DNA from 3 places in the Bradyrhizobium sp. 160 genome. Region 2 is predicted to be linked to each of the others. Evidence: riboswitches for the same ligand, from Rfam matches in the RefSeq annotation. Region 2 holds a riboswitch; each other region holds the start of a gene.
What was found. Region 2 has a riboswitch for cobalamin ahead of metE (5-methyltetrahydropteroyltriglutamate--homocysteine S-methyltransferase). Riboswitches for the same ligand answer to the same signal wherever they lie in the genome.
Positions count from the first base shown of each region.

Region 1: linked by a shared signal. The riboswitch ahead of IVA98_RS14715 (DUF1636 family protein) and the one ahead of metE (5-methyltetrahydropteroyltriglutamate--homocysteine S-methyltransferase) in region 2 are both predicted to bind cobalamin.
Region 3: linked by a shared signal. The riboswitch ahead of IVA98_RS14630 (TonB-dependent receptor) and the one ahead of metE (5-methyltetrahydropteroyltriglutamate--homocysteine S-methyltransferase) in region 2 are both predicted to bind cobalamin.

Region 1 is NZ_JADPKD010000034.1:183,809-187,081, reverse strand. Features, by position in the region: gene IVA98_RS14725 (cobyric acid synthase) at 1-910, opposite strand, end outside; gene cobO (cob(I)yrinic acid a,c-diamide adenosyltransferase) at 923-1,558, opposite strand; cobalamin riboswitch at 1,599-1,819, shown strand; gene IVA98_RS14715 (DUF1636 family protein) at 1,912-2,286, shown strand; gene cobW (cobalamin biosynthesis protein CobW) at 2,283-3,273, shown strand, end outside.
Region 2 is NZ_JADPKD010000014.1:14,510-17,782, forward strand. Features, by position in the region: gene metE (5-methyltetrahydropteroyltriglutamate--homocysteine S-methyltransferase) at 1-1,907, opposite strand, end outside; cobalamin riboswitch at 2,008-2,207, opposite strand; gene IVA98_RS08125 (hypothetical protein) at 2,380-2,547, opposite strand.
Region 3 is NZ_JADPKD010000034.1:166,705-169,977, reverse strand. Features, by position in the region: gene cobT (nicotinate-nucleotide--dimethylbenzimidazole phosphoribosyltransferase) at 1-635, shown strand, start outside; gene IVA98_RS14635 (histidine phosphatase family protein) at 642-1,214, opposite strand; cobalamin riboswitch at 1,287-1,488, shown strand; gene IVA98_RS14630 (TonB-dependent receptor) at 1,605-3,273, shown strand, end outside.

The DNA of each region.
Region 1 (3,273 bases), on a different contig from region 2:
CGCCGCGGGTGGATTTGGAGCCGGGGATGATGACCAGCCTGACATCGCCGGGGATTGCTTCGCCCGGACGCACCATGACGAGATCGACGCCGGGTTCGAGCTTGAGCGGGTCGAGATCGTCGAAATTGGCGATCCGCGACAGGGCGAGGCAGGCGATCTTGCATTGGCCCGGCTTGCGCGCGTCACGCAGGCCCAGCGCGTCCTCGGCCGGCAGCTCGCTGGCGCGCGCGAACCAGGGCAGCACGCCAAAGCCGCGCCATGCGGTTTTCGCTTCGATCAGCCGGTAGCCGTCGTCGAACAGCGTGGGATCGCCGCGGAACTTGTTGATGACGAAGCCCCGGATCATCGCGGCATCGTCGGGGTCGATCACCGTCTTGATGCCGACGAGCTGGGCGATGACGCCGCCGCGGTCGATGTCGCCGACCAGCACGACCGGTACGTCGGCTTTGCGCGCAAAGCCCATGTTGGCAATGTCGGCCTTGCGCAGGTTGACCTCGGCCGGGCTGCCCGCGCCTTCGACCAGCACAAGATCGGCGCGCGTCTTCAAGCGCGCGAAACTCTCCAGCACGGCGCCCATCAGCGAGGGCTTCATCGCCGCATAATCACGCGCACGCGCGGTTGCGATGCGCTTGCCATGGACGATGACCTGCGCGCCGACATCGGTCTCCGGCTTGAGCAGCACCGGGTTCATGTCGGTGTGCGGTTCGACGCGAGCGGCGAGCGCCTGAAGCGCCTGGGCGCGGCCGATCTCGCCGCCGTCGATGGTGACGGCGGCATTGTTCGACATGTTCTGCGGCTTAAAAGGGAGCACGCGCAGGCCGCGCCGCGTGAAAGCGCGCGCAAGGCCGGCGACGATGAGCGACTTGCCCACGTCCGAGCCGGCTCCCTGGATCATCAGCGCGCGCGCCATGGCGAGATCGTATCAGAACTCGACGCCGGCTTGCGCCTTGATGCCGGACCGGAAGGGATGCTTGACCAGCGTCATCTCGGTAACGAGATCGGCGATCTCGATCAGTTCGTCCTTGGCGTTGCGCCCGGTGAGCACGACATGCGTCATCGGCGGCTTTTGCGTCGTCAGGAATTCGACCACCTCGGCGACGTCGAGATAATCATAGCGTAGCGCGATGTTGATCTCGTCAAGCACGACCATGCGCAACGCAGGGTCGCGAATCAGCTCCTTCGCCTTGTCCCAGCCGGCGCGCGCGGCGGCGATGTCGCGGGCGCGGTCCTGCGTCTCCCAGGTGAAACCTTCGCCCATGGCGTGGAATTGGCAGAGGTCGCCGAAATGGCCAGTGAGAAGGCGGCGCTCGCCGGTGTCCCAGGCGCCTTTGATGAACTGCACCACCGCGCAGGGCAAGCCATGGGCGACGCAGCGGACGATCATGCCGAAGGCCGAGGACGACTTGCCTTTGCCGGCGCCGGTGTGGACGATAACGAGGCCTTTTTCGCCGCTCTTGGTCGCCATGATCTTGTCGCGGGCGGCCTTCTTCTTCGCCATTTTGGCGGCGTGGCGGGCGTCGGTTTCCTCGCCCGTTTGGATATCCGGTTCAGGCGTCATCGTACCCGGTCCTTCGGCTTGACAAGTGGCGGCCACCGGCAAATGGTGGGCCTGCGCTGGTTCCTGTCCTATGACAGGCGAAGAGGGAATGCGATAGGGTCCGAATCGGCAAGATTTGGGTCCAAAATGCAGCCGCCCCCGCGACCGTGACCGGAGAGATGCCCGAAGCCACTGACCCCTAGCAGGATCGGGAAGGCGGGGATCGAAGGGCAAAAGCCCTGCTCCGCAAGCCGGGAGACCTGCCAGCGCGGACGATTTTGGACCGGCGGACGGGGTGTTCCGCGACGGGGAAACGGGCCTCTCACAATGGTTCGTGCGCCTCTTCGCCTCCCGCTGTTATTCTGGAAGAGGCGATGACGGTCACACTTCACGTCTGCATTACCTGCCGTGCCGGCGAGACGCTTGGCGAAGGCGACGTCACGCCGGGCAAGCGGTTGCATGGCGCGATCCTGGGCGCCGGCGTGCCCGATGGCGTCAATGTGGTTCCGGTCGAATGCCTCTCTGCCTGCAGCCAGGGCTGCTCGGTCGCGTTGAGTGCGCCCGGCCGCTGGTCCTATGTCTATGGCCGCCTGTCGGAGACGAATGCGCGCGACGTGGTCGCCGGCGCTGCGGCCTATGCGGCCGCGCCCGATGGCCTCGTGCCCTGGCGCAGCCGTCCCGAAATTTTCCGCAAGCAGTCGCTTGCCCGCATTCCCCCCATCGCCGTCGTGCCGGAGGCCGCCGAATGAATTCGCTCGCAAAAGTCCCGGTCACGGTGATCACCGGTTTTCTGGGCTCCGGCAAGACGACGCTGATCCAGCATCTGCTCGCCAATGCCGACGGCAAGAAGCTCGCCGTGCTCGTCAACGAGTTCGGCAGCGAGGGCGTCGACGGCGAGATTTTGAAGTCGTGCGCTGCCGCCAATTGCCCGGAGGAGAACATCATCGAGCTCGCCAATGGCTGCATCTGCTGCACCGTCGCCGACGATTTCATTCCAACCATGGAGCAATTGCTGGCGCGCCCCGTGAAGCCCGATCACATCCTGATCGAGACCTCGGGCCTGGCGTTGCCGAAACCGCTGCTGAAGGCGTTTGACTGGCCGGAGATCCGCTCGCGTATCACTGTCGATGGCGTGATTGCGCTGGCCGATGCTGAGGCCGTCGCTGCTGGCCGCTTCGCGCCGGACCCGATTGCAGTCGAGGCGCAGCGCGCGGCGGACGACAATCTCGACCACGAGACGCCGCTGTCGGAAGTGTTCGAGGACCAGATCGCCTGCGCCGACATCGTGCTGCTGACCAAGGCCGATCTTGCCGGCAGCGCTGGGATCGAAGCCGCCAAGGCGGCGATCACCGCCGAGATGCCGCGCCGCGTGCCGATGCTTCCCGTCACCGACGGCGCGATCGATGCGCGCGTCATCCTCGGTCTCGGCGCCGCCGCCGAGAACGATCTTGCCGCGCGTCCCTCGCATCACGACGGCGAAGAGGAGCATGAGCATGACGATTTTGCTTCCGTCGTGATCGACCTGCCGGAAGTTGCCGATATCGATGCGCTGGTCGCCTCCGTTCAGCGCCTGGCGCGCGAGCAGAACGTGCTGCGCGTCAAAGGCTATATCGCAATCGCGGGTAAGCCGATGCGCCTCTTGCTGCAGGCGGTCGGCGAGCGTGTGCGCCACCAGTTCGACAAGCCCTGGGGCGCAGGTGTCAGGCAATCAAAACTCGTCATGATTGGCGAGCACG
Region 2 (3,273 bases):
TCGAGATAGTTCCTCCACTGCGATTTGCGTAGCGGCAATCCCTCCCGCAACGCAGCCTCGTCGATCTGGATCATAGTCGCTCCAACCGCCTCAAGATCGATCACCTCATCTCGGATCGCAAGAGCGATCTGACGGCATGTCTCGCTCCGCGAGATGTCGTCGCGGACAAACGACCAGTTCAGGATCGTCACCGGTCCGGTCAGCATAGCCTTGACGGGTTTCTTGGTCAGAGACTGCGCGTAGCGCCACCATTCAACGGTCATCGGCTTCGGCCGGGAGACATCTCCGAACAGGATAGGCGGACGAACGTACCGCGACCCATAAGACTGAACCCAGCCGTGCTTGGTGAAAGCGAATCCCAACAGCTGCTCGGCAAAGTATTGAACCATGTCATTGCGCTCGAACTCACCGTGTACGAGCACGTCCAGGCCGATATCTTCCTGCCACTGCACGGTACGGGCTGTCTCCGCTTTCAGAAGCTGCTCGTACTGCGCGTCATTCAGCGCTCCCCGCGCATGAGCCGCACGCGCATTCCGGACGTCGACCGTTTGCGGGAAGGATCCGATGGTTGTCGTTGGAAACATCGGTAATGCGAACGCGGCCCGCTGGACGTCGGCACGCTCGGTGAACGCACTGCGACGGCGACGCATGCTATCGTCGATCGCGGCCATTCGTCCCGCGACATTCGCATTGTGGATCTCGGGCGATGTTTCGCGGGTCACGGCTGCGTCCTCGGAAAGCGCAAGTTCATCGGCCACCTCGGCAGCATGGCCGGCCAGCGCTTTGCCCAATATCGAAAGTTCCTTGATCTTCTGAACTGAGAACGCCAGCCACGTCTTCAGATTGGGATCGAGATCGGTCTCTAGCTCAATGTCGATCGGAACATGAAGCAGCGAGCAGGAAGGAGCAATCTGAACACGGTCCCTACCCAGCTTTTTGACCAAAGGGGCAAGTTGGTCGAGCAGCGCCGCAAGATTGGAGCGCCAGACGTTGCGACCATCAACGACGCCTAGCGAGACCACGAGATCTCTGCGGGCTGTGGCGACAATTGCGTCCAATTGGTCGGGTGCCCGAACCAGATCGACATGAAGCCCGGCAACGGGCAAGGCAAGGGCTGTTTCAAGATTGTCGCCGATAGCCCCGAAATATGTGGCCAACATGATTTTAAGGGCCGGCACAAGCTTTGCGAAATGAGCATAGGCCCGGCGGACGGCCGCCCGCGACGCTTCGTCGACGTCCATCACCAGGCATGGCTCGTCGAGCTGAACCCATTCCGCACCGCGCGAGGCTAGTTCGCGGAGAACATCGACATAGACTGGGAGGAGCCTATCAAGCAGCGACAGCGGATTGAATGCGGGATTTGCGCTTTTGCCGAGCTTCAGGAAAGTGACTGGGCCAACTAAGACGGGGCGCGTTTGGTAGCCGAGGCTTTTTGCCTCCTCATATTCCTCGATCGGCTTTCGAGAGGAATACTTAAAGATCTGATCCTGGTGAAATTCCGGCACCATGTAGTGGTAGTTGGTATCGAACCACTTCGTCATTTCCTGTGCTGCTACGCCAGGCCCATGCTGAGTGTGATCACCGTCCTGAGCGCCACGTGCCATGGCGAAGTAGGTCTTGAGCGACACAGGACCTTCGGTCCAGCCGTAGACGTCGGGAATGGCTCCGACCATTACGCTGTTATCGAGCACCTGGTCGTAGAGCGAGAAGTCATTGGAAGGAATGACCGTCACACCGCAGGATTTCTGCCGTGCCCAATTAGCGGCACGAAGTCCACTCCCCGCCTCGAGGAGCTCGGCTTCGCTGGAGTTTCCCGCCCAGTAGCTCTCGAGCGCGAACTTGAGTTCGCGTCGTGGGCCGATGCGTGACGTCCCCAATGTGGCAACGGGAAGCGAAAGAATAGACATAGATCAGACCCCATAATTGGGGCAAAGGCCATGGCGGACGCGTGCAGCGAATATCGCGTGAGCGACAGCTGCTTGGCGCACACCGGGACACCCCGCCCGTGGACGATATATTGTCGAGGCAGGTCTCCTGGCTCGCGGGTCGTCGCTGCTGTCCGGCCTTCCCAAAGCCGCATGGCTTCAGTGACTTCGTTGGACATCGGCTCGCCGCTTACAGTTGCGGGGGCAGCGCCGGCATTGCACCGGCTTCCCTCTTAGCTCCGGATCAAACGAAATCCGAAGACCACGACGGCTGGCATTAGACGCACGAGGATCGATCCGTCAACCTACTAAGTGTTGCCGCGATATTGCCCAAGCGATTGCCAGCTGTACCAGGTAGGGCACAACGGTCTTACTCCCGGCCTGGTAAAAACGCGTGGATCTGTGAAGCCTCCGCTTCATGCGGCGCTCAACGCCCTCTTGGCGTAGTCGTGAGCTAACGCGAGCAGAACGAATGCGCTGGGCGCTTCGACATCTGCGTGATCGCGACAAGCCTGCTCTTTTCCGTCAGCAGCTTCTCGAACTCGCCCGTGAGGAAGTTGCGATCATGCTCGGCCGACATCCGCTTGAACACAGCGCCATGAGGCTCCTTAGGAATTGCCAAGGCCGGGATTGCTCCAGGATCGCACGGATGATCAGGTCGGACTGCCTGTGTTCGGCGGACCCCGCGACGAGCCGCGAGCTCGATCGCCTCCGTGGCGTTGTCAAGATGATCTCCTCGGTGCGCCAAGCACTTACGTGCTGAGCGACTTTGGCGCGCCTTCGTTGTTTCCGTCGCCGCTGGCGAGTAGTGCAGCCTGGACGTTGGCATGCGCGACATCGCAGGAACAGTTCCGGACCTCAGGATGCACGCTGACTTGCGAAACTGGAGTAAGCGGCGAGAGCGCGGGCGGCGGGGATCTGCTATGACCCTAGGCTCCATGCACTCGTGCATGGTGCGCGGATGCCGAGCTTCTCGTATGTCTTCAAGATCTCCGGACCGATCTCGTCGCGCGTGGAGACCGTCTCTTCGGCTTCGGCCGTGACGTAGCTTTAGATATCCTGCAAGTCGATCTTGGGATGTCGACGCCCGTCCACCTCGCCTCGTCTCGTCAGCCAGCGACGATAAGCCCCAACGCGGCGACTGGAGCATCGAGGCGGCTTTGTCCTTATTCGAGACAAATTTGACGGTGTTCTCTGACAGAGCCCTTCGATGGTTTCTCGGAGTCGATCAGCGCCTTAAACTCATAACGATGTTGATCGACCTCGATGCGCCCCACGCGGTCGGCGGCCTTCTCAAGCGCGACATCTATTACTTCGTTCGCAAAATCGAGCGGTGAAGCCTTCTGGA
Region 3 (3,273 bases), on a different contig from region 2:
CTGCACTCGAGCCTGCGGAACTGGCATTCGCCTTCGCAGCCGGGCAGCGCGCGGTTGCACGCGCGGAAGTCGGCCGGCCTGATCTGGTGATCTTCGGCGAGATGGGCATCGGCAACACCACGGTCTCGGCGGCCATTGCGGCGAGCCTGCTCGGCATCAGCGCCGAGGAGATCGCGGGCAGCGGCACCGGTATCGACGCGGCCGGCCGCGCGCACAAGGCGCGGGTGATCGATGCCGCGATTGCGCGCCATGGCATTGCGGGCGCTTCGTCCGAACACATCTTGTGTGCCGTCGGCGGTCTCGAGATCGCGGCGATCTGCGGCGCTATCATCGCGGCGGCGCAACGCCGCCTTCCCGTATTGATCGACGGCTTCATCGTGTCGGTCGCGGCGCTGGTGGCGGTGCAGATCAACCCCTCGTGCCGACCGTTCCTGCTGCCGTCGCATCAATCGGCGGAGCAGGGGCATCGGCTGGTGCTGCGTGCGCTGAACGTGCAGCCGCTGATCAGCCTCGGTCTTCGGCTCGGTGAGGGCTCCGGCGCTGCGATCGCGTTGCCGCTGGTGCGGTCGGCTTGCGCGCTCCACAACGGCATGGCGACTTTTGCGCAAGCCAATGTGCCGGATCGCCCGGCCTGATCGGGCTCAGGCCATCCGCTGATTGACGGAGACGACGCGCCACCCAGTGGCGAGCCGGTCGATCCGGGTGAGCGACAGCGGATCGATCACGAAGCGCAAGGCGGCCTGCGGCGTCAGATCCAGCGCGATGCACAGCGCGGCGCGGATCGTGCCGGAATGCACGACGAGCGTTGCGGAGCCCGCGCTGATCCGCGAGAGCCCAAGCCGGACGCGCGCGACCTGATCCGCAAAGCTCTCGCCGCCCGGCGGACGTTCGCGCGCCGGATCGCTCCAGAATTGCGCATAGGCCTCGTCCCCGGCCGCGCCGATCTCGTCATGCCGACGCCCGGTCCATGCGCCGAAATCCTGTTCGCCGAATTCGGGGATCAGCTCGGGCGTGAGTCCCAGCGCATGCGCGGTCTCGATCGTGCGCCGCGCTGGGCTCGCATGGCTCGCCGCGCCTCTCGGCAGAGACTGCCGCAGCGCCTCTAGCTGCGCGCGATCGCGAAGATCGGCCGGCGCATCGGCGGCATGGATCGTCCCTGTGACGCCATCGACCGGCGCATGCCGTATCAGCCAAAGGAAGGTCTCGCCTTCCATGCTCGTCTCCAAGGAAGTTGGTTGCTGTGGCAATAACGCCGCAGCTTGCACATTGACTCTGTCTTGATCGTAATCCTAGATGCTGGCGACGGTTTCCCCGAGAGGGGATGAAAAGGGAATGCGGTGCGGGGAATTCGTCCCCAATGCCGCGGCTGCCCCCGCAACTGTAAGCGGTGAATCCTTCGTCAGAAGCCACTGGGTCCTCGGTCCCGGGAAGGCGACGAAGCGGTCACGACCCGCGAGCCAGGAGACCTGCCGTCAGCCGTGGTCACACGCGAAGATGTCGGTCGGGGAGTACAGACATTCGGCTTCATCGAAGGGCTGACAGGCCAAAGGTGAGACCTCGTTCGCTGTGACGTGCCACTGACGTCATACCGAGGTTTCGAAACCGTGTCTTCTCTCCGTTTTATACGACCGTACCGCTTCCTGCTTGCCTCCGCGGCGCTTACGTCACTGGCCGCCGTCGATGTATCTGCCGCCCTGGCGCAGCAGGTCCGCGAGTCGCTGCCGCCGGTCGAGGTGTCGCCCGCCCAATCCCGCAAGCAGGCCAAGCCGGCGGGCCGGGAGGCGCCGAGCGCCCGCCGTGCAACGGCGCGCAGGCCAGCGACTGCATCCACAGCGCCAAAGCCTGTCGTGCCGGCCGCCGCGGCACCAACGCCGCTCAACAGCAATGCCGTGGCTGAAAGCGCCTCGCGGCTCGGCCTCACCGTGCGTGAAACGCCGGCGACCGTCGAAGTCATCTCGGCCGAGACGATGCGCGAGCAGAGCTATCGCACTGTCTCCGAAGTGGCGCAGGGCGCGGTCGGCGTCACCTCCGGCGACAATCCGGCTGAACCTTCAGCCTTCTCCATGCGCGGCTTCACCAACAGCCAGATCAACACGCTCTACAACGGCATCAAGATCGGTCCGCAGAACATGACCTCGCGGATCGTAGACACCACCAATCTGGAGGCTGTTGAATTCCTGAAAGGTCCGGCCTCGCTGATATCAGGCGAGGGCGCTGCCGGCGGCGCCATCAACTTCGTCACCAAGCAGCCGCATACAGGACTGGTCCGGAACGAGGCTGATTTCTCTTGGGATTCCCTGAACTCGTTCCGCGTTCACTACGGCTCGGGCGGCAGCACCAACGTGCAGGGCCTGGACTATCGCGTCGACATCAGCCGTTCCACCCTCAACGGCTTTGCCGACGACACCAACGTCAAGACGTTCGGCACGTCCGGCCAGCTCAATTACCGCATCTCGGACAGACTCAAGATCTGGGGCGCAATCGAATACAGGGAGGATCGCTCCAAAGCCTACTGGGGCGCGCCGCTGGTGCCGATCGCCTTCAGCGGCTCGCACGCGACGACGGGGATCGTCTCCGGCAATTACGTCTCCAACTACAACGGAAGCAATCTCGGCGCCGTCACCATTGACGACCGCACCTTCAACACCAATTACAACGTCCTCGACAATCGCAACGCCGCGCAGGAGGTGTGGCTGCGCGGTGGCTTCGAGCTGAAGCTCGCGCCGGACCTGACGCTGAAGAGCCAGGCCTATGGCTACGGTGCAGAACGGACCTGGTTCAACAACGAGATCGAGGCGTTCAATTCCACGACGAACATGGTCGATCGTGAACGCTTCTATGTCGCGCACAGCCAGCGGCTGGTGGGCAACATCACCGACCTGATCTGGGACACGAACATTGCAGGCTTCGACAACCGGCTGGTCACGACGTTGTCGTCAAGCTATCTCGATTTCGTCAGGCCGGGTGCGGCAAACTTCCCAGGCGATTCCGTTTCGCTGGTCAATCCCGACCGCGGCTTTTACGGCCCGCTCACGATCCAGCAGCAAACCGCGCGCATCGACAACGAGGCGCTGTCGTTCGAGGACCGGCTGAAGCTGACACGTACCTTCGCACTGGTCGGCGGCCTGCGCGTCGAGCATATCGGGCTCGACCGCAACTCGATCGATAAGAACGGCCTGGAGAAGGCTGGCTTTCCGTTCACGAAAGACTGGGCGCCGGTCACCGGTCGCATCGGCTACACCTGGGAGGCCGTGCCCGGTCTGACCTTCTTCA